4 regions of the Microlunatus soli genome follow, and region 3 is predicted to be linked to each of the others. Evidence: riboswitches for the same ligand, from Rfam matches in the RefSeq annotation. Region 3 holds a riboswitch; each other region holds the start of a gene.
The links. A riboswitch is a leader RNA that binds a small molecule or an ion and turns the genes downstream of it on or off. The one in region 3 is predicted to bind cobalamin.

Region 1 (5,153 bases), 2.7 Mb from region 3:
CGCGCTGTACAGATCGACCATCTCACCGATGTCCCGGCTGGCCAGATAGATGTTGCGGCTGATCGCCTGGTCGATCCACTTCTGTGCGCGGGCGGCGACGTTCAGGTAGGCGTACGGCGAGAGCTGGAACGAGGTCCGGTAGACCCGCTGCAGATCGGTTGGCGCCGTATCCACCTTGGACAGGTCGCCCTGTGCCCGCAACAGCTCATCCTTCACGTCGTCCCACAGGCCGCGTTCGACCAGGTCGGAGACCAGGTTCCGGTTGACCTCCAGGAACTTTCCCGACGACGTGGCTCGGCTGAAGATCTGGCTGAACTGCGGGTCCAGACCTGGCGTGGTGCCGGCCACCAGGCCGATCGATGCGGTCGGCGCGATCGCCATCAGGGTGGCGTTGCGCATCCCGCCCTTGACCTTGGTACGCAGCGAATCCCAGTCCAACCGGGTCGTCCGGTCGACCTCCACCGGGGTACCGCGATCGGCCTCGAGCACGTCCAGGGTGTCGATCGGCACCAGCCCCTGGGACCAGCGGGAGCCGTCGAAGTTGGTGTAGCTGCCGCGCTCACGGGCCAGGTCGGCGCTGGCGTCGATGGCGTGCCAACTGATGTATTCCATCACTTCGTCGATCAACTCATAGGCCTGCTCGCTCTCATAGCTCAGGCCGAGCCGTTCGGTCAGGTCGGTGAAGCCCATCACACCCAGCCCGACGGCCCGGTTGAGGTCGTTGGACCGCTCGGACTCGGGCACCGAGGAGATGGTGATGTCGATCAGGTTGTCCAGCTGCCGAACGGCCAGCCGTACCGACGTGGCGAGCCGCTTCCAGTCGATCCGGGCCTGCTGCTTGGCGCCGACCAGATGCTTGGACAGGTTGATCGAGGCCAGGTTGCAGACGCTGATGTTGTCCCGATCCTGCGGCAGGCAGATTTCGGTGCACAGGTTGGACAGATGGATGGTGCCGGTGTTGTTGTTCAGCGCGCGGCCGTTGATGGTGTCCTTCCAGGTCAGCCACGGGTGCGAGGTGGTCTGCAGCGAGATCAGGATCGCCCGCCACTGCTCGCGGGCCCGGATCTTGCGGAATCGTCGCAGCTCACCACGCTCGGCCATCGCAACGTATTCGGCGTAGCGCGCGGAGAAGGCAGCGCCGTGCAACTCGACAAGATCACCGACCTCCAGCGGATCGAACAGGTACCAGTCCTGATCACGCTCGACCCGCTGCATGAATTCGTCGGAGATCCAGACCGCGGTGTTGGCGGTCCGGGTCCGACGGTACGGGTCACCGGAGTTCTGTCGCAGGTCCAGGAACTGGGCGAAGTCCAGGTGCCAGTTCTCCAGGTAGAAGCAGAGGGCGCCGAACTTCTTGCCGCCGCGGGAGATCGCCCGCAGCGTCGAGTCGATGGTGTGCATGAAGGGGATCGGGCCGGTCGAGGTGGTGTTGTTGGACCGGATCGGTGACCCCTCGCTGCGTAGCTTGGACACCGAGAAGCCGATGCCGCCGGTGCCCTTGGTGATCCACATGACATCGCGGATCGACTTGGCGATGTGCTCGATGTCGTCCTCGGCCTGCATCACGAAGCAGTTGGACAGCTGCGCGTACGAGGTGCCGGCGTTGACCAAGGTCGAGCCGGCAGCGAGATATTCCAGCCGGGACATCTTGTCGTACAAGGAGATCGCGACCGATGTCGGATCGTCCTCGTTCAGTGCCAACCCCATCGCCACCCGCATCCAGAAGAACTGCGGAACCTCCAGCGGTCGGCGTTCATGATCAGTGATCATGTACCGGGTTCGCAGCGTCTGCGCGCCGATGTAGTGCAGCAGATCGTCGCGATCCGGGTCGAGCGTCGCCGCCAGTCGATCAAGATCGAAAAGCTCGGTCAGCCGCGGATCCAGTAGCCCGGACCGTACGCCGTCGGCGAGGTAACCGGCGAACAACTCATGGTGTCGGTCCCGGATGTCGTCGCGGGTGACGCCGTCGCCCAGCACGGCCTTGTACAGGGTCTTGATCAACAACCGAGCCGCGATGATGTCGAAGGCCGGATCGTCCTTGACGTTGCCGAGCGCGACACCGATCACGGCCTCGTCCAACTGCTGACTGGTGATGCCGTCGAAGAGCGTGATCTCCAACTCCGAGGCGATCTGGGTCGCCCGGGTGACCGAGTCGTCCAGACCACGACTGGCCTCCTCGATCGATCGTGCGATCTCGTACCCGTCGTACGGCGCACGGCTTCCGTCGCGCTTGACCACCGAAATCTCAGACGTGACTGTCATCTGCCCATCCCTCGTGACGTGACTGATTGCGGAGACGCATCCGCGCGATGCGGGGAAGGAGGAACCGAACACGGGGAGCCGGCCGGGCATCAGCCACGGTCGCCGGAACTCCGGTGAGGTCCCACGCCGTCCCACGCGGCAGCGGACCGCTCGGCGACGACGCGGCCGCGTGTCACCTGAAGCGCACTGGCAGGTCTTCGGACTCACGAGCTCGGCCACCCGATCCCGGACGTGCAGGGATCGGGGTGATCACCTACTGGTCGTCGCTTCCCAGGTGTGCTTGCAGGCACCCAGTGCTTGATGACGACGGTCGTTCTCGATCACCGCTGCGGGGCAGTCCCGGACTCGCCCCAACCCTGATACGGGTTGGGCCTACACCGGATTCCCTGTTACCTCCACCGACCTGGATGGCCGGGGGAACCAGCTGCGTGAACCACTATATATGGAAATCACACGTTTGTAACTACCTAGATGTCGTGTGTCGGAAGGGAGATGGGTCGCGGTGGTGACCAGCGGCTCAGGAGGGATCGGCGTCCGCCGCAGCGCGCGCGGCCTCAACCGTGGCCTTCGCGCCGTCCAGCCACTGCTGGCAGATCGCCGCGAGCTTCTCGCCGCGTTCCCAGAGCGCCAGCGACTCGGCCAACGGTGCACCGCCGGACTCCAGTCGCTGCACCACGGCGACCAGTTCCTCGCGGGCCTGCTCGTAGCTGAGCTTGCTCAGGTCCTCTTCGGTCGGCTCGTCGGTCATCGCTGGCTGGTCCTCACTGGTCGCGTAGCGGTTCATCGTGGTCGTGCAGGTGTTGATTTTGGTCCGGCGGCTGGTCGGAGTGCTCGCCGCCTGGTGCGTCGTGTCGTCCGGTCACCCGCAGGTCGAGCCGCCCGCTGGCGAGGTGGGCAACGAGCCGATCGTCGTCGGCGACCTCGGCGGCGTCGGTGACGGTCCGATCCTGGCCGTCGACCAAGATCGTGTAGCCACGATCGAGGGTCGCCTTGGGTGACATCGCCCGAACCCGGGCCAGGATGTGGTCGACCGAGCTCGCCTCCTGGGTGAGCAACTGCCGGATCGCCCGGAAACCCCTGTGCCGGAAGGAATCCAGCTGTTCGTACCGCAGGTCGAATGTCGCTGTCGGATCGGCCAGCACCGGGCGGCTGCGGATCGTGCTGAGCGCCTCCTGCTGTCGCGCGATGATGGAGATCATTGCCGCGGTCGCCCGCTCCCGCGCCTGATCGATCCGAGCCACTTCCTCGGTGACGTCGGGCACCACGCGGCGGGCCGCGTCGGTCGGCGTCGACGCTCGGACGTCGGCAACGAGATCGAGGATCGGCTGATCGGTCTCGTGTCCGATTGCGCTGATCACCGGTGTCCGGCAGCCGGCGACGGCGCGGATCAACCCTTCGTCGGAGAAGGGCAGCAGATCCTCCAGGGAGCCGCCACCTCGGGCGATCACGATCACCTGGACGGTGGGAAGTCTGTCGAGTTGCTGCACGGCAGTGATGATCTCGGCGGCTGCCTGGGGGCCCTGGACCAGTGTGTTGCGGGTCTCGATCATGACCGCCGGCCAGCGCCGTCGGGCGTTTTCCACCACATCGCGCTCGGCCGCGCTGTTCGCGCCGGTGATCAGTCCGACGGCTGCGGGCAGGAACGGCAGCGGCTGCTTGCGCGCCCGGTCGAACAGGCCCTCGGCCTGCAACAAACGCTTGGTCTGCTCGAGTTGAGCCAACAGCCGTCCTTCGCCGACCGGTCGGATCTCGTCGCAGTAGAAGGAGAACCGGCCGCTCGGGGTGTAGTAGCTGGGCCGCAATCGGAGCGCGACCGTCGCACCCTCCTGCAGTGGACCGGCAAGATCAAGATTGGCCGGAGAGATGGAGACGCTGGCCGAGACCTCGGCGAGTTTGTCGCGCAGCGTCAGGAACACCGTGCGCGAGCCCGACCGCCGGTTGATCTGGATCAGCTGGCCCTCGACCCAGACCCAGCCGAGCCGCTCGATCCAGCCCTTGACCGCCTGGGCGACGACCCGCAGCGGCTGCGGTTGCTCAGGGGAGGACTCCAGGGCCATGGCCAGACCCTAACCGGTGCTCCCGACAACCGTCCGCGGGCGGCCGGTGCGACAGCGGTGCGACCGGGTCATCGTGCGACGCCGGGCGGTGACGGCCGCACCGGATCAGTTCCACCTTCGAACTGCCGGAAGCCCGAGCACTCCATGACGGGCAGCCTGGGGTACTTCGCGAACCGGTCGTCCTCGGTTGCCAACCCGCAGCGCAGATAGACCGTGCCGCGCCGGGTGCGATTGAGCAGGGCGAATCGGCAGCTCCCGCAGAGTCCGGCGGGCGCGCCGAGTCCGACCAGCAGCTCTCCTCGATCCTCCGCCATGGCTGCACCTCCGCCTCCGACCATACGGCCCGCTCCGCCGCAGGCGTTCAGGTCTGCGCATCAGTCCTGGGGTGCGGCCGAAATACACAGACAGAACGGGTGACCGCTCGGATCGACGAAGACCCGGAACCGGTCGCTCGGCTCGTCCGCCGTCCGGCGCCGTACAGCCCCGATCGACAACGCATAGGCCTCGGCCGCCTCGAGGTCCGGTGCCTCGAGATCAAGGTGGAACTGCTGCGGGATCTCGGCGTCGGGCCAGGTCGAAGGCCGGAACTCCTGTGCTTGCTGGAACATCAACTCGCCGCCGTCGCCGCTGATCACGGCCCAGTCGTCGTCGGCCTCCGTCACCCGCCAGCCGAGCAACTCGGCGTAGAACCGGGCCAGCGCTCCCGGATCCGGTGTGTCGAGCACGGTCGCGCCGAATCCGATCGGTGACTTCTTCGCGGCTGGCGCCTTCGTCGGTGAGGTCATGCTGTCCAGCTTGGCAGTGGGCTCGGACAGTTCGGCGGGTTCCGGCTGC
Region 2 (5,153 bases), 1.6 Mb from region 3:
CCTGCTTGGATTCGGCCGAGCCGACGAAACCGACCGGGACACCGATGATGGCGGCCGGCCGTGGTGCTCCGGCGGCGATCAGCTCCAGCAACGTGAACAACGCGGTCGGAGCATTCCCGATCGCCACCACCGCACCGTCCAGATCCTCGGTCCACAAGGAAACCGCGGCCGCCGATCGGGTGGTCCCCCACGCTCGAGCGATCTCGGCGACGCGCGGATCGTGCAGTCGGCAGATCACCCGGTTGTCGGCCGGCAGCCGGCGCCGGGTGATGCCGGCGTCGATCATGGTCGCATCGACCAGCAACGGCTTGCCGTCCTGCAACGCAGCCCGTGCAGCCGGGACCAGTCGCGGATGGATCCGCAGGTCTGCGGTGATGTCGACGTCACCGGCGGCGTGGATCATCCGCACCGCCACCGACTCCGCCCCGGCGGGCACGCCGTCGAGGTCGGCCTCGTCGCGGATGGTGTCGAAGGATCTGCGATAGATCTGCTGCCCGTCGTCCAGGTAGTCGTAGAGCTTGGGTGGTCGATCCATCACGCGCTTCCTGCTGTCGGTTGATCATGGTCGGACCTGGTCCGCCGGCTGGGTGGTTCGCCTTGTCCTGCATCGAGTGCGGCGACCGCGGCTGCGGTGTCGGGCGGCGCGATCAGGTCGACGACCTCTCCGGTCGGACGTCCGCACCGGCGATCACATCCGCTGAGATGGATCCGGCTGGCCCGGCTTTCCCGGGACACCGGGAACGCGCGGCGCGACTCCAGGAAGCTGACCAGCTCGGTGGCCGCGGCCCGGGTGTCGATCGCCGACCGCGCGCAACCGGGTGACCCGACGCAGGCGGTGACCGAGTTCCAGGACGAATCCGCCTCGACGATCAGGCCGGCGGCTGCGAGCTCCGGCAGCCGAGCCGCTGCATCCGGCAGCACAACTCCGCGCCAGGGGGTCAGGATGACGGAGCCGGATCCGTCGCCGGCAGCACCGACGATGGCGTTGATCTGCGGCGCCGACAACCGACCGAGTGGGACCGCGACCGATGCGGCGCCGTCGACCGAGCCGACGGCGACGGCGCCTTCCTCGACCGGCGGGACGTCGCCACCGGCAACGAGCTCGCCGATCGGGCGCAGGCCGCCGGCGAGTCGGCCCGGATCGATCTCCCGCAGATGCCAGCCGGCGGTCGGCGACGTCTCGCGCACTGCGACGAACCGGCGGGCGATCATGATCATCGCCGGCACCGCGTGCACCGTCGGGACCACTGCACCGACGGGCTCGTCGGACGTACCGATCATGATCATCGCGGTGTCCGTGCTCAGCCGGCGGAGGCCGAGGTCGAAGCGCAGCGAACCGACGTCTCCACTGCCGTCGTCCAGGGCGAACAGGAAGCGCCCCGGCAGCGCGGCCAGCTCCGGGGCGGCACACAGAGATCGGTCCAGCTCGGTGATCAGCCGGTCCAGGCTCGGCCGACCGCTCAGTCCGGCCAAGGGCGAGGCGACGATGTTGCGGACCCGGTCGTGCTCGGGCGAGGGCAGCAGCCCGAGCGAGGCGACGGCAGCGCCTAGATCGTCCAGCCGGTCTTCGCTGACCCCGCGCAGCTGCAGGTTGGCGCGGGACGTCAAGTGCAGCTCCGGCTGCCCGTACTCGGCGGCCAACCTCCCCAGACCGGCAAGCTGCACGGTCGTGAGCCGCCCACCGGGAACTCGGATCCGCACCAGCAGCCCGTCCTCAGCCCGATGCGGTGAGAGCAGTCCCGGGCAACGGTCTGCACGCAGATGTCCCGGATCGATCACCGGCACATCATAAGGACCATCGATCCCCCGGTGGTTGCGGCGCCGACCGTCGGACGCGGTCACAGCGGCGGAATCAATCGTCTAGGGTGAGGAGCACTCGCCAGTAACAGGAACCCGGTGTGATTCCGGGACGGTCCCGCCACTGTGATCACGCCCACCGGTGTGAGAGTCAGGAACTGCCTGGTGAGTTCTGTCCCATCATTCGATCCGGGCGAGGACCCGGAGAAGGACTGATCAGCGCATGCGTATCGCCCTGCTCTCCACCTCCGACACCGACCTGTTGTCGGCACGCGCCAGCGGCGCGGACTACCTGCTGGCCAACCCGAGCCGGACCCCGATCGAGGACTATCCGCGGCTGCTCGAGGGTGCCGACATCGTGATCGCGCGATTGCTCGGATCGCCGCAGGCCTACCGGGCCGAGATCGACCGGCTACGTTCGGCCGGTCGGCCGTTGGTCGTGCTCGGCGGTGAGCAGTCACCCGATGCGGCCCTGATGGAACAGTCGTCGGTCCCGATCGGGATCGCCACCGACGCCCACCAGTATCTGGCCGAGGGTGGGCCGGGCAATCTCTCCCAGCTGCATGCCTTCCTGTCCGACACCGTGCTGCTCAGCGGCGACGGATTCGATCCGCCGGTCCGGCATCCTGCCTGGGGACCGCTGCGCACTCCGCCCCATGACACTCCGCCCGAGGGCGACGACCGTCCGAAGATCGCCATCCTCTTCTATCGTGCCCAGTTCGTCGCCGGGAATACCGCCTACGTCGAGGCGCTGGCCGACGCGATCGATGCCGCAGGCGGCCTCGGCGTGCCGATCTTCACCACGTCGCTGCGGGATGCTCCGCCGGAGCTGATCACCCACCTCGGCGACTACCAGGCGCTGATCACGACCGTGCTCGCGGCCGGCGGCAACCGACCGGCAACCGCGTCGGCCGGAGAACAGGACGAGGGCTGGGATGTCGCCGCCCTGGCCGGGCTGGACGTCCCTATCCTGCAAGGTCTCTGCCTGACCACCGACCGGGCGACCTGGGCGACCTCCGACGACGGACTGACCCCGCTGGACGTGGCGACCCAGATCGCCGTACCGGAATTCGACGGCCGGATCATCACCGTCCCGTTCTCCTTCAAGGAGACCGATGCCGAGGGGCTGCCGCACTACGTCGCCGATCGCGAACGCTGCCGCCGGGTCGCCGAGATCGCGGTCGGACACGCCCGGTTGTCGTCGACGCCGCCGGCCGAACGCAAGATCGCGATCGTGTTGTCGGCCTACCCCACCAAGCATTCCCGGATCGGCAACGCCGTCGGGCTGGACACCCCGGTCTCGACCATCAGGCTGCTCCGGCTGATGCGCGAGGCCGGCTACGACTTGGGCGACAGCCACAGCATCCCCGGCCTGGATCCGCTGCCCGCCGTGGAAGACGAGGAGCCGGATACCACCGCAGGCAATGCGCTGATCCACGCGTTGATCGACGCCGGCGGCCAGGATCCGGAGTGGCTGACCGCCGAGCAACTGTCCGGGCAGCCGATCCGGATCCCGGCGGCGACCTACCGCCACTGGCTGGACGAGCTTCCGGTCGAACTGGTCGAACGGGTCACCGACACCTGGGGTGCGGCGCCCGGTGAGCTGTTCGTCGACCGATCCTCCTCCGAGGACGACGGCGAATTGGTGGCCGCGGCGATCCGTTCGGGCAATATCGTGATCCTGGTCCAGCCGCCCCGTGGCTTCGGCGAAAATCCGATCGCGATCTACCACGATCCCGATCTGCCGCCCAGCCACCACTACCTGGCTACCTATCGGTGGCTGGAGAAGGAGTTCGGCGCGCACGCGATCGTGCATGTCGGCAAGCACGGCAACCTGGAATGGCTTCCGGGCAAGACGGCCGGGATGTCGGCGGCCTGCGGGACGGACGCGGCACTGGGCTCGGTGCCGTTGATCTATCCCTTCCTGGTCAACGATCCCGGTGAAGGGACGCAGGCCAAACGACGTGCCCATGCCACGGTGATCGATCACCTCGTCCCACCGATGGCGCGGGCCGAGAGCTACGGCGACATCGCCCGGCTGGAACAGCTGTTGGACGAGTACGCAGGAGCAACGGCGATGGATCCGGCGAAGGCGCCTGCGTTGCGCGGCCAGATCTGGGAGTTGATCACCACCGCCCAGCTGCATCGTGATCTCGGTCTGGAGGAGCGTCCGGACGATGCGGAGTTCGACGAGTTCGTGCTGCACGTGGACGGCTGGCTGTGTGAGATCAAGGACGTGCAGATCCGGGACGGTCTGCACGTCCTCGGACAGCCACCGACCGGTGCGGAGAAGATCAATCTGGTGCTGGCGATCCTGCGCTCGCCGCAGCTCTTCGGTGGCCGGACCGCGGCGGCCGGACTACGCAGCGCACTGGGGCTGGCCGACGACGCGCCGACCCACGAGGTGGACGTCGTCGAGGAGCAGGCCCGCTCGCTGGTCGCCGCGTTGGATGCGGCGGGCTGGTCGGCCGATCGGGTCCCAGACATCGTTCATGATCAACTCGGGTCCCCGTCGGCTGCTGTCGAACAGGCGTTGATCTTCGCCTGCACCGAGATCGTGCCGCGGTTGGAGCGGACCACCGACGAACTGGCGATGGTGCTGCATGCGTTGGACGGCGGCTACATCCCGGCCGGGCCGTCCGGGTCACCGCTGCGCGGGCTGGTCAACGTGCTGCCGACCGGCCGCAACTTCTACTCCGTCGACCCGAAGGCGGTCCCGTCCGCCTTGGCCTATCGCACCGGACGGTCGATGGCCGACTCGTTGCTGGATCGCTACCGCCAGGAGACGGGCGAATATCCACCGTCGGTCGGGCTGTCGATGTGGGGCACCTCGGCGATGCGGACCTCCGGCGACGACATCGGCGAGGTGCTGGCGCTGCTCGGTGTCCGGCCGGTCTGGGACGAGGCCTCCCGGCGCGTCACCGGGCTGGAGGCCGTGCCACTGGAAGAGCTCGGCAGGCCGCGGATCGACGTCACGGTCCGGATCTCCGGCTTCTTCCGGGACGCCTTCCCGCACGTCGTGAGCCTGATCGACGACGCCGTCGGCCTGGTGATCGATCTGGACGAACCCGATGATCAGAACTTCCCCCGCCGGCACGCCCTGGCCGATCAGCAACGGCATGGCGATCGACGTCGGGCCTCGACCAGGATCTTCGGATCCAAGCCGGGTTCGTACGGTGCGGGTCTGCTGCCGCTGATGGAATCGGGCAACTGGCGCACCGATGAGGATCTGGCCGAGGTGTACACCACCTGGGGCGGCTACGCCTACGGCCGTGATCTTGACGGTGTGCCGGCCGGCGAGGACATGCGTGACAACTATCGCCGGATCAGTGTGGCGGCCAAGAACATCGACAGCC
Region 3 (5,153 bases):
AGGCTGCTCACCGCTTGCTCGTCGCCGCAGCTCGACGATAGCCCAGCGCGCCGACGATCGTCAGACCGATCGTCCAGCAGCCCAGCACCAGCACCCCGATCCACGGGAACGGCCCGGCGCCGAACGGATAACGGCCCAACTCGGCGATCCAGTAGGACGGCAGCAGCTCGGCGATCCGCTGCATGGCCGTCGGCATCAGCGCGGCCGGGAACCAGAGTCCGCCGAGCATCGCCATCACCAGCAACGTGAGCGTGGTCAGCCCCTGCACCGTCTCGGCCTTCACCCAGAGGCCGATCACCAGTCCGAGCACCGCTACCGGGATCAGGGACAGCCACATCAGCAGCAGCGCGGCCGCCCAGGTGGCCGCCGGTGCCCGGACGTCGCCGACCAGGAACCCGGCCGCGAACACCAGCACCAGCGCCGGCAGCACCACGATCATGATCACCCCGGCCTTGGCGAGCAGGAAGGCGCGCGGCCGCAGGGTGGTGATCGTCAGCTGCCGGAACCAACCCGATCGGCGTTCGACGGCGAGCTGGGAGCCGCCGCCCATCGCTGCGCCGAGCGAGCCGTACGCGGCCATCGAGACCATGTACATCGCCGCCCAGCTGAGATTGCCGCCGGGTGCCTGTGCTGCTCCGAAGATCTGGGTGAAGACCACGTACAGCACGACCGGCGTGACGACGGAGAAGATCATGAAGCCGGTGTTCTTGACCGTCAGTCGCAGCGTGTGCAGCAGGTAGTGCAGCGGTGCCGGGAGCCGGATCGGCCGGTGCACCGCACCGGCCTGCGACGGCGTGGCGGTGCTCATCGCCGGGTGGTCAACTCGAGGAAGGCTTCTTCCAGGCCGACCGCGTTCACTTCGATGTCGTACGCCGCCGGGAAGTCGCCGACCAGTCCGCGCAGGGTGGCATCGGAATCCCTGCTCCGGATCAGGATCCGCCCGGCCCGCTGCTCCACGTCACTGACCGCGGGCAGCCTGCTCAACAGCTCGGCGTCGACACCGTCGGCGGCCATCGAGATCGTCCGGCCGAGGACACCGGATTTGATCTGAGCGCCGGTCCCGTCGGCCACCACGGTGCCGGAGTTGATCACCACGATCCGGTCCGCGATCTGGTCGGCCTCCTCCAGGTAGTGGGTGGCGAACAGCACCGTCCTACCGCCCTCGGCGAAGCGGCGCATCGAGTTCCAGAACTCGTGCCGGACCTCGACGTCCATCCCGACGGTCGGCTCGTCCAAGATCAACAACTGTGGGTCGGCCATGATCGCCAAACCGAAGCGGAGTCGCTGCGCCTGGCCGCCGGACAGCTTGTCGGTCCGGGTCCGCAGGAAGTCCCCGAGGCCTGCGGTCTCGATCACCGTGCCGACCGGGAGCGGGTGGCTGTGCAGACCGTGCATCAGGCGCAACAACTCACCGACGGTCGCCTCGTGCAGCAAGGCACCGGCCTGCAGCATCGCACCGACCAGACCGGCCTCGACCGCCTGTCGCGGTGTCCGACCGAACACCGCGACCCGGCCGCTGTCGGGCTGCACCAGCCCGGTGATCAGTTCGTTCATGGTGGACTTGCCGGCGCCGTTCGGGCCGAGCACGGCGACCAGTTCGCCGACATCGATCCTCAGGTCGATGCCGTCGACCGCACGGACCGCGCCGTAGCTCTTGGTCAGTCCGGTCAGGTGGATCGCCGGGGTTGCCGTCGGGGTCGTTGCCGGTGATGGGTGACCGGGCGCAACGGCCGGGTCGAGTTCTTGGTCCAGTGCCATGCCGATCAGTCTTCTCCGAGGCCGGCCGGGCCACGTCGCCGGAATGTCAGCAGTCCCGACTGACAACTGTCACGAACCCGGTCGTCGCGGCGGGACTCGATGCGGCTCGCACGGGTTATGCTCTGCAAGGACGGAGAGGGACGAATCGTTGCGGATCGACAACACGGATCGCAAGCTTCTTGCGTTGCTGATGGAAGACGGCCGGCAAAGTTATGCCTCGTTGGGGCAACAGGTCGGGTTGTCGACGGCGGCCACCAAGCGCCGTGTCGATCGGCTTCGGCAGGACCGCATCATCCGCGGCTTCGGTGCCGACGTCGATCCGACCGCACTCGGCTGGAACATCGAGGCGTTCGTCGAGATCTACTGCAACGGACAGATCCCGCCGGAGCAGATGAAGGAGTTCGCCGCCGCGATCCCCGAGGTGTACGACGGCTACACCGTCACCGGCGAGGCCGACGGGTTGCTGGTCGTCCGGTGCACCGATGCCGGCCACCTGGAACGCGTGCTCGGCGAGATCCGCACCCACCACGACGTCGTCCGCACCCGCAGTGCGATCGTGCTCTCCCATCTCTGAGTCCGATCCACCGGTGGTGGATCCGGGCTGAGCCCGGATCCGGGCTGAGCGATAGACTCGCTGCTGCCGACGGGAAGGGAATCCGGTGCGAGACCGGGACTGCCCCGCAGCGGTGAGTGGGAACGACGACTGCAAGAGCGCACTGGGAACGGCGCCGGACCTCGATCCGGCGGTGAACGGTTCCTGGGAAGCGGTAGTCGGTAGGCCGAACGGGCCCGGTGATCCGGCCCGCTGCCCACGAGTCCGAAAACCTGCCGTCGGGGCGCGGATCGCCGATCCGTGCGTCGTGGGGTCTCGAGGGAAGATCGCCGACACTCTGCCGACCACGATCCGTCGGACGGGTGTCGCGGTCGGACTCCCGGCGTCAGCTGTGTGCACGAGGAGTTCGCCGTACATGATCAACAAGCTGCTGCATCGCACGCCCGGCAAGGCAGCGATGGCGCTGGTCGCGATCGTCACCACCCTGGCTGCCACCGCCTGCGGAGTGGTCGGATCGTCGCCTGCTCCCGGGGTGGCGCCGTCCAGCGGGTCGCCCGGCTGCATCAGCGATTTCGACCCGAAGACCGACTACTTCGGAGTCAAGCAGAAGCTCGAGTACGCAACGAACTTCGACATCAGCTACCACAAGTCGTACCAGGTCATCACCGTCCAGCGGCCCGAGGTCGGCGGCAAGCCGGAGAGCTACGTGTTGGTCAAGTGCGGTGCGCCGAAACCCGACCTGACCGGCGAGCTGGCCGAGGCACCACAGCTGAGCACCCCGGTGCACAGTCTGTTCTCAGCCTCGACCACCCACATCCCCAGCCTGGAGGCGCTCGGGCAGTTGGACGTGCTGACCGGCGTCGCCTCCAAGTCCTTGATCAACTCGGCCGCGGCCAGGAGCAGGGTCGCCGGCGACCAGGTCACCGAGTTCGCTCCGGCCGGCACCGCCGATGCGGAGAAGATCGTGGCCAGTCAGCCCGATGCGTTGATCACCGCGGGGATGGACGACCCGGCGTATGCGACGGTCCGCAAGGCCGGGATCCCGGTGCTGGCCGACGCGGAATACCTGGAGCGCACCCCGCTCGGTCAGGCCGAGTGGATCAAGTTCTTCGCAGCACTGACCGGGACCGAACAGCGGGCGGCCGAGACCTTCGACACCATCGCCGGCGACTACCGGACCGCGGTCAACAAGGCGGCGAAGGCCGACCCGACCGAGGTGCTGTTGAGCCAGCCGTACCAGGGCGTCTGGACGATGCCGACCGGCGGGACGGTGATGGGCAAGATGATCACCGATGCCGGCGGCAGCTGGGCCTGGCAGTCCGACACCTCGCCGTCCTCGGCCAGTCCCGACCTGGAGCAGGTGTTCACCAAGTCCGGCAAGGCCAAGATCTGGATCACCTCGACGAACTGGAAGACCCGTAAGGAAGCATTGGCCGACGAACCTCGATTCGCCCAGCTGGCCGCGTACAAGTCGGGAGCGATCTGGGCGCCCAGCAAGCAGGTCAATGCCGCCGGCGGCAACAACATCTTCGAGCTCGGCGTGCTCCGTCCCGATCTGGTGGTCGGTGACCTGATCGCGATCACCCATCCCGACCTGGAGCCGGGGCACCGCTTCACCTTCTACCGGAAGCTGAAGTAGCCGCCGTCGTGAGCAGGGTCGAACGGGCGACCGGGCCGACAGCCGGTGACCGGGGCGGCGTGGCCGAGCCGCAGGACTCGGCTGGCCGGCGACCGCGCTGGATCGGCTGGGGCCGTCCGTTGTTGACGCTGGTTCTGCTGCTGGTCGCCGCCGCGGTGGCGATCGGGCTGGGCGCGACCATCGGGTCGGTCCGGATCGGCTGGCACGATCTGCTCGGCTTCACCTTCACCGGCCGGACCGACGATCCCTCCACCGCCGTGCTGCTCGGCCAGATCAGGCTGCCGCGAGTGATCACCGCGGCGACCGTCGGCGCCGGGCTGGGCATCGCCGGGTTGCTGATGCAGACCCTGTTCGCCAACCCACTGGCCGACCCGTACATCCTCGGGGTCTCCTCCGGGGCATCGCTCGGCGTCGCCCTGGTCACCCTCGGCAGCGGGACCCTGACCGGCGGTTTCGTCAGTCTGGTCGGAGGTTCCCGGCTCGCCGTCGCCGCCGCCGCGGCAGTCGGTTCAGCGGCCGTGCTGCTGTTGATCTTGCTGCTGGGCCGCTGGGTCCGATCGGTGATCACGTTGTTGATCACCGGCGTGATGCTGTCCTCGGCGGTCGGTGCGATCACCTCGTTACTGTTGGCCTTCGCCGACCCGACCCGACTGCAGCGCTACGTGGTCTGGGGACTCGGATCGTACGGCGGGGTGACCCGCGGCGACCTGCTGATCCTGGTGCCGGTGATCACCGGCGCGATCGTGCTGTCGGCGGTGCTGGCCCGATCGTTGAACGCGTTGCTGCTCGGCGAGTTGTACGCCCGATCACTGGGCGTGCCGGTGGTCGGGGTCCGGATCGTCGCCATGGTGGCCACGGCCGTCATCGCCGGCGCGGTCACAGCGTACTGCGGCCCGATCGCGTTCCTCGGGATCGCCGTGCCACATCTGGCCCGGCTGGCGATCGGCAGCTCGGACCACCGGCTGCTGATGCCGGCCTCGATCCTGGTCGGGATCGTCACCTCGAGCCTGTGTTCGATCGTTGCCCAGCTGCCCGGCGAGGACGCGGTGTTGCCGATCAACGTGACCTCGGCACTGGTCGGCGCTCCCGTGGTGATCATCGTCCTGCTCCGCTCCCGGCGGCTGTCGGCAGGAGCGGTCTGATGATCGACTCCACGTCCGCGGCCGGCGTTTCCCGGCTGAGGCTCACCGGCCTGCGGGCCGG
Region 4 (5,153 bases), 1.3 Mb from region 3:
ACTGCCCAGTCGGTTGACGTGGTGTCGAAACCCAGGCCGAGGAAGTTCGCCGAGGCGAGCACGTAGGTCGCGGCGGCGAATCGGACACCGACGTCGGCAGCGACGGGCCGGGCGATCTCGATCAATGCATAGCCTCCGTAGCGGCGGACCGGACCCGCACCCTGCATCCGCAACGCTTCCATCACCGGCCCCCGGACGACACCCCGTGCGGCCATCCGGACGAAGCGGGCGATCGGCGCCACCAGGGTGCCGCCGACGGCCACCGCGACCAGCACCGTCGACCCGTCCGTGCGCAACGCGGCGACCATCACCAGCAGCAGAGCCGGCAGGCAGAGCAGCACGTCCAGCGGACGCATGATCACGTCCTCCAGCCAGGCTCGGTTGCTCGCCGCCGCGAGCAGCCCGAGCAGACCGCCCACCAGATAGCCGGCCAGCACCGTCGCTCCGGTCACCAGGACCAGCGACTGGCCACCCAGCAGCGCCGCGGCGAGCACATCGCGCCCCAACCGGTCGGTGCCGAACGGTGACCAGGTCGATGGACCGAACGGTGACTGACTGGTCTGCGGTGCCTGCCCGGCCAGCAACGGACCGAGCACCGCCACCAGCACCGGGATCGCAACCATCACGCCGTACGCCACCGGGCGCAACCGAACGCCGACCCTCATCCGACGAGCTCCCCTGCCGGCACCAAGCGGCGGCCGATCAGATCAACCACCGTATTGATCATGATGGACACCGATCCGATGATCAACATCACTGCCATCAGGACCGGCTGATCACGGGTGGAGATCGCGTCCATCGTCGTGGTGGCGATCCCCGGCAGCACGAAGATCGCCTCCACCACGAGGACACCGCCGAGCAGGCCGCTGCCGGTCCGCGCCAGATCCTGGATCGCCGGTCCGAGGGCGTTCGGGGCGACGTGCCGAACCAGCAGTGACCACCGCGTCACACCGAGCCGGGCCGCCTGGCGGATGTAGGGACGGTCCATCACGTCGATCACCCCGGCCCGCACCAGGCGTACGACCGGGGCCGCCGTCCGCGCGGTGATGATCAGCAACGGCAGCACCAGGTAGATCGGCCGAGTGATCAGCCCGGCAAGATCGACACCGATCGCCGTCGCCGGGACGAGTCCGGCACCGACGGCGAGCCAGGACACCAGCAGGACGGCCAGCACGAACTCGGGGATGGCATCGAGCAGCACCGCCACCGTGGTGATCAGCCGGTCCGGCAAGCCGCCGGGCCGCAACCCGCCGAGGAAGCCCAGGAGGCCGCCGATCGGTACCAGCAGCACCGTCGCCAGGAACGCCAGCAGCGCAGACTCTGCCAACGGGAGGCCGATCACCTGACTGACCGGAATTCCTTGCGCATAAGAGATTCCGAGGTCGCCATGCAGGAGACGACCGAGCCAGCTGGCGAAGCGCAACACCGGCGAGACGTCCAGCCCGAGCAGCCGGCGCGTCGTCTCCCGTTGGACCGATGTCGTCAGATCACTGCTCTGGACGTCCGCGGCATCGCCGGGCAACAACACCGACAGTCCGAAGATCAGCATCAGCAGCACCAGCACCTGCAGCACCGCGATCACGGCCCGCCGCAGTACCCAACGGTGCACCGACCTGTTCGACGGGATCGTCACGGGGCAATGATCATCGTGGCGCCACCTTGTCGAAACGAGCCCAGTCGAGCGCATTGGGAACGGCGGCGGGGATGTTGCGATACCCCTTCCGGGCCGCGGTCAACCAGGGTGTGGTGGCCCAGAAGATGTAGCCGCCACGGTCGTGGAGGATCTCGTGCAACCGGTGGTAGGACCGGGCCCGTTCGGTGTCGGACGAGGTCTGCTGCGCGTGCTGATAGATCCGATCGAACTCCGGGTCCTTCCACCGGGTGACGTTCTTCGGTGCATCGCTGAGCAGTCGGGACCCGAAGTGGTACGGGATCGCCAACGGGCCGGACTGTCCCATCACCATCGCCCCCTTGGTCAGCACCTCGGTGTAGTAGGTGTCCTTCGAGCCGACCTTCACCTCGACGGTCACCCCGACCTTGGCAGCCTGAGCAGCGAACAGTCGAGCAGCCTCGACGAACCCACCGGCCACCGGCGCGACGAACAGATCGAACCGAAGCCCCCGCATCCCGGCGCGACGCAGCAACCCGCGGGCTCGGTCCGGGTCGTGTTGGTGCATCGGCAGGTCGTCGGCGTAGTAGCGGTAGCCGCGGCCGAAGACGTCGTTCGACAGCTCACCCTGTCCCTGCAGAGCGACCTTGATCAACTCCTCGCGGTCCACCAGGTGCATCATCGCGCGGCGGACGTCGGGATGGTCGAAGGGCGCTCGGTCGGTCTTCATCGCGAAGTAGACGATGCCGCTGTTGGCAGTCGCGGCTACCTCAAGATCATCGCGGCGGCGCAGCTCCTGAGCCGCCGACGGCGACAATGCATCGGCGAAGTCCGCCTGGCCACTCTGGACAGCGGCGGGACGCGAGGACTGATCGGTGCTCAGGATGCGTAGGGTCCGGATCCGCGGCTTGCCGTCCCAGTAGTCGTCGTTGGCCTCGGCCGTCAGCTCTCTGCCGGCGGCGAACGAGACGAACCGGAACGGCCCGGTCCCGATCGGATGATCGAAACGGCTGGTCCGATCACGGACGATCCTGGTCCCGTACGAGGTCAACATCGCGGGGAGATCGAAGGAGGGCGAGGTGAGCACCAGTTCGACCGTCCGCTCGCCGATGGCCCGGCACGCTCCCGGATCGATCGCCGCCAGGGTGCTCGCCGCCACGAACGACTTGGCCTGGTGTTGGCGTCCGAGGATCCGGCGCAGGGTGTACAGCACATCGGCGGAAGTGAAGGGACTGCCGTCGTGCCAACGCGCGTCGCGGAGCTTGAGCCGCCACCGAGAGCCGTCGGCATTCGGCTCGGCCGACTCGGCAAGCCGCGGTACCGGTGTCATCGTCGAGTCGACCTCGAACAGCCCGTCGTACAGGTGTTTGGCCCGGGCTTCGTCGATGAACATGGTCCCGACGCCGGGATCGATCACCTCACTGGCACCCGCACCCTCGTACAGGGCGGTGAACTCGGCAATGGTGGAATTCCCTGCACCCCGGGTGGCCCTGGTGGGGGTTCCGTTCGAGCAGCCGGGCAGCAGCACTCCCCCTGCCACAGCAGCCGTCCCGGCCAACAGACCTCGGCGGCCGATCGACCGTCCGTGATCCGCGGTGTCTGCGTCCACGTTTCTGTGTCTCCCCTCGCGACGGGGCACGCGACGGGGAGGAACCGGACGGCAGCGCATCCCGGAGGATGCGCTGAGTTCGGACCGGACCACCCGCGTAGTCGTGACCGTTGGGTACTTCACACGGCAGGTATCTGGCTTCGACCCGATCCGGGTCTCACAGTTGCGGGGCAGCTCCGGACTCTCACCGGCCTTCCCTGACGTGTTCGCACAGCGTAGCGAAGCGTCTTCCCTCGGGCACACCGCACTCCGCGTGTCCGGGGTTCCATAATCCGTGAGGTAAGGCTAACCTACCTTCGTGGTCAGTTCCGTGGGTAGCCGTCTGATTCAGCTGTCGTTCGCCGAACGCGCGCGCTCGGCCCTGTCCGCAAGCTCGACACTGGCCTGGGCTGCCGGAGACGAGGCCGGAACAGCGCTCTACTACCAGGAATGCGGCTCCCCGATCCTGTTGACCGACGACGAGGTGGCCGATGAGCTGCTGTTCGCCGGTTGCGGGCGGATCGAGATGGGTCTGCACCCCCGGCTCGGACTCGTCCGGCTGGTCGGTCAGTTCTGGCCGTTGGCCGACACCGAGGCGGTACCCAAGATCGAAGCGATCAGGCGGGATCACCAGGACTGTTCCCACTGCGTCAGTCGGCGGATCACCCGACTCATCGGGTTCCATGTGGTGACCGCGGCGATCCGGCTTCCGGGTGAGACGGAGTATCACCCGATCACCGTCGACGAGTATGCGATGGCCGGTCCGGATCCGATCATCGCCGCCGGCGCCGTGATCGCTGCGCACCTGAACGCCGATCACGCCGATGAGCTGCGGGCGGTCAGCGCCGGTTTGCTCGGCGTACCGCACGATGCGGTGGCCGGCGCCTCGATCGGCGCCATCGATTGCGGCGGCTTCGAGCTGGAGACGGTCGGCGGCTTCGGCGGGCAGATGGTGTTCATCCCGTTCCCGCACCCGCCGGCCGACGAACGCGAATTGCAGCGAGCGCTGCGGCTGGCACTGGACGACAGCGGTACCGGCTGGACGACCTGTCTGTGACGGAGGAGGTCGGCGACCGTGTCGCGTCGATCACCGCAACATCCCTTGCTCAGCAGGGAATTCTCACAGAGCGGGGCGAGATGCCCGACGGCAGACGACGAATCATGGGGGTTTGGTAGTGGTACGACGATGGCGCGCGGCGACGGTGGCGATCATGGTCGTCGCGATCGGGCTGATGACCGGCTGCAATTCCTCGACAACCGGAGCCTCGCGCTCGGCGTCGGGATCGGGATCGGCTGGCTCCGGAGATCGATCGGGTGACCGGCAGACCCGGTATCCGCTCACCTCAAGACGCCTACGGGAGCACGGTGCTGCAATCGGAACCGCGCCGGGTGGCGATCGCCGGTCAGGTCGGCGACACCGAGAATGTGCTGTCGCTCGATGTGATCCCGGTCCTGGCCCCGGACTTCCAGCTGCAGTGGCCGTGGATCGACGCCGATGACCGGTCGAAGATCGAGAAGCAGTATCAGGGCAGGTCCGACAGCGAACTCCCCTTGGAGCAGGTCGCCGCGAGTCGCCCGGACGTGATCATCGCCACCTCCGACACCGCCCTGAAGGAGCATTACGAGAAGCTGTCCCAGATCGCCCCGGTGGTCGCCTTCGAGAAGCAGCCGGCGAGCACCCAGTTCGACTGGCAACAATCGATCCGGTTGATCGGGACGGCACTCAATCGCACCGCCGAGGCCGAGGAACAGATCGCCTCGACCCGTGACCTGATCACCCAGGCCAAGGCCGACCATCCCGAATTCGCCGGCACATCGATCAGCTTCGCGATCAACTATGGCGCCGAATACGGCATCACGTTCTACAACGGCAAGGGATCGCCGGGCGAGACGCTGTTCGGCGAGCTCGACTTCGACCCGGCCGATCACGCCGACAAGTTCACCGGCGAACGGCCA

Region 1: another riboswitch for cobalamin. It lies ahead of BLU38_RS06260 (ribonucleoside-diphosphate reductase subunit alpha); the one in region 3 lies ahead of BLU38_RS18405 (ABC transporter substrate-binding protein).
Region 2: another riboswitch for cobalamin. It lies ahead of cobN (cobaltochelatase subunit CobN); the one in region 3 lies ahead of BLU38_RS18405 (ABC transporter substrate-binding protein).
Region 4: another riboswitch for cobalamin. It lies ahead of BLU38_RS24420 (ABC transporter substrate-binding protein); the one in region 3 lies ahead of BLU38_RS18405 (ABC transporter substrate-binding protein).

The regions. Positions count from the first base shown of each region.
Region 1 covers NZ_LT629772.1:1,329,724-1,334,876, reverse strand. Annotated here, with positions in the region: gene BLU38_RS06260 (ribonucleoside-diphosphate reductase subunit alpha) at 1-2,262, opposite strand, end outside; cobalamin riboswitch at 2,434-2,702, opposite strand; gene BLU38_RS06255 (exodeoxyribonuclease VII small subunit) at 2,780-3,010, opposite strand; gene xseA (exodeoxyribonuclease VII large subunit) at 3,024-4,319, opposite strand; gene BLU38_RS06245 (hypothetical protein) at 4,388-4,633, opposite strand; gene BLU38_RS06240 (VOC family protein) at 4,694-5,104, opposite strand.
Region 2 covers NZ_LT629772.1:5,658,537-5,663,689, reverse strand. Annotated here, with positions in the region: gene BLU38_RS25965 (precorrin-8X methylmutase) at 1-535, opposite strand, end outside; gene BLU38_RS25960 (hypothetical protein) at 535-1,779, opposite strand; cobalamin riboswitch at 1,844-1,978, shown strand; gene cobN (cobaltochelatase subunit CobN) at 2,021-5,153, shown strand, end outside.
Region 3 covers NZ_LT629772.1:4,027,969-4,033,121, reverse strand. Annotated here, with positions in the region: gene BLU38_RS18420 (ABC transporter permease) at 8-808, opposite strand; gene BLU38_RS18415 (ABC transporter ATP-binding protein) at 805-1,758, opposite strand; gene BLU38_RS18410 (Lrp/AsnC family transcriptional regulator) at 1,907-2,332, shown strand; cobalamin riboswitch at 2,408-2,585, shown strand; gene BLU38_RS18405 (ABC transporter substrate-binding protein) at 2,727-3,950, shown strand; gene BLU38_RS18400 (FecCD family ABC transporter permease) at 3,959-5,092, shown strand; gene BLU38_RS18395 (ABC transporter ATP-binding protein) at 5,092-5,153, shown strand, end outside.
Region 4 covers NZ_LT629772.1:5,329,938-5,335,090, reverse strand. Annotated here, with positions in the region: gene BLU38_RS24430 (ABC transporter permease subunit) at 1-665, opposite strand, end outside; gene BLU38_RS24425 (ABC transporter permease) at 662-1,633, opposite strand; gene BLU38_RS24420 (ABC transporter substrate-binding protein) at 1,644-3,218, opposite strand; cobalamin riboswitch at 3,327-3,480, opposite strand; gene BLU38_RS24415 (DUF2470 domain-containing protein) at 3,517-4,254, shown strand; gene BLU38_RS24410 (ABC transporter substrate-binding protein) at 4,563-5,153, shown strand, end outside.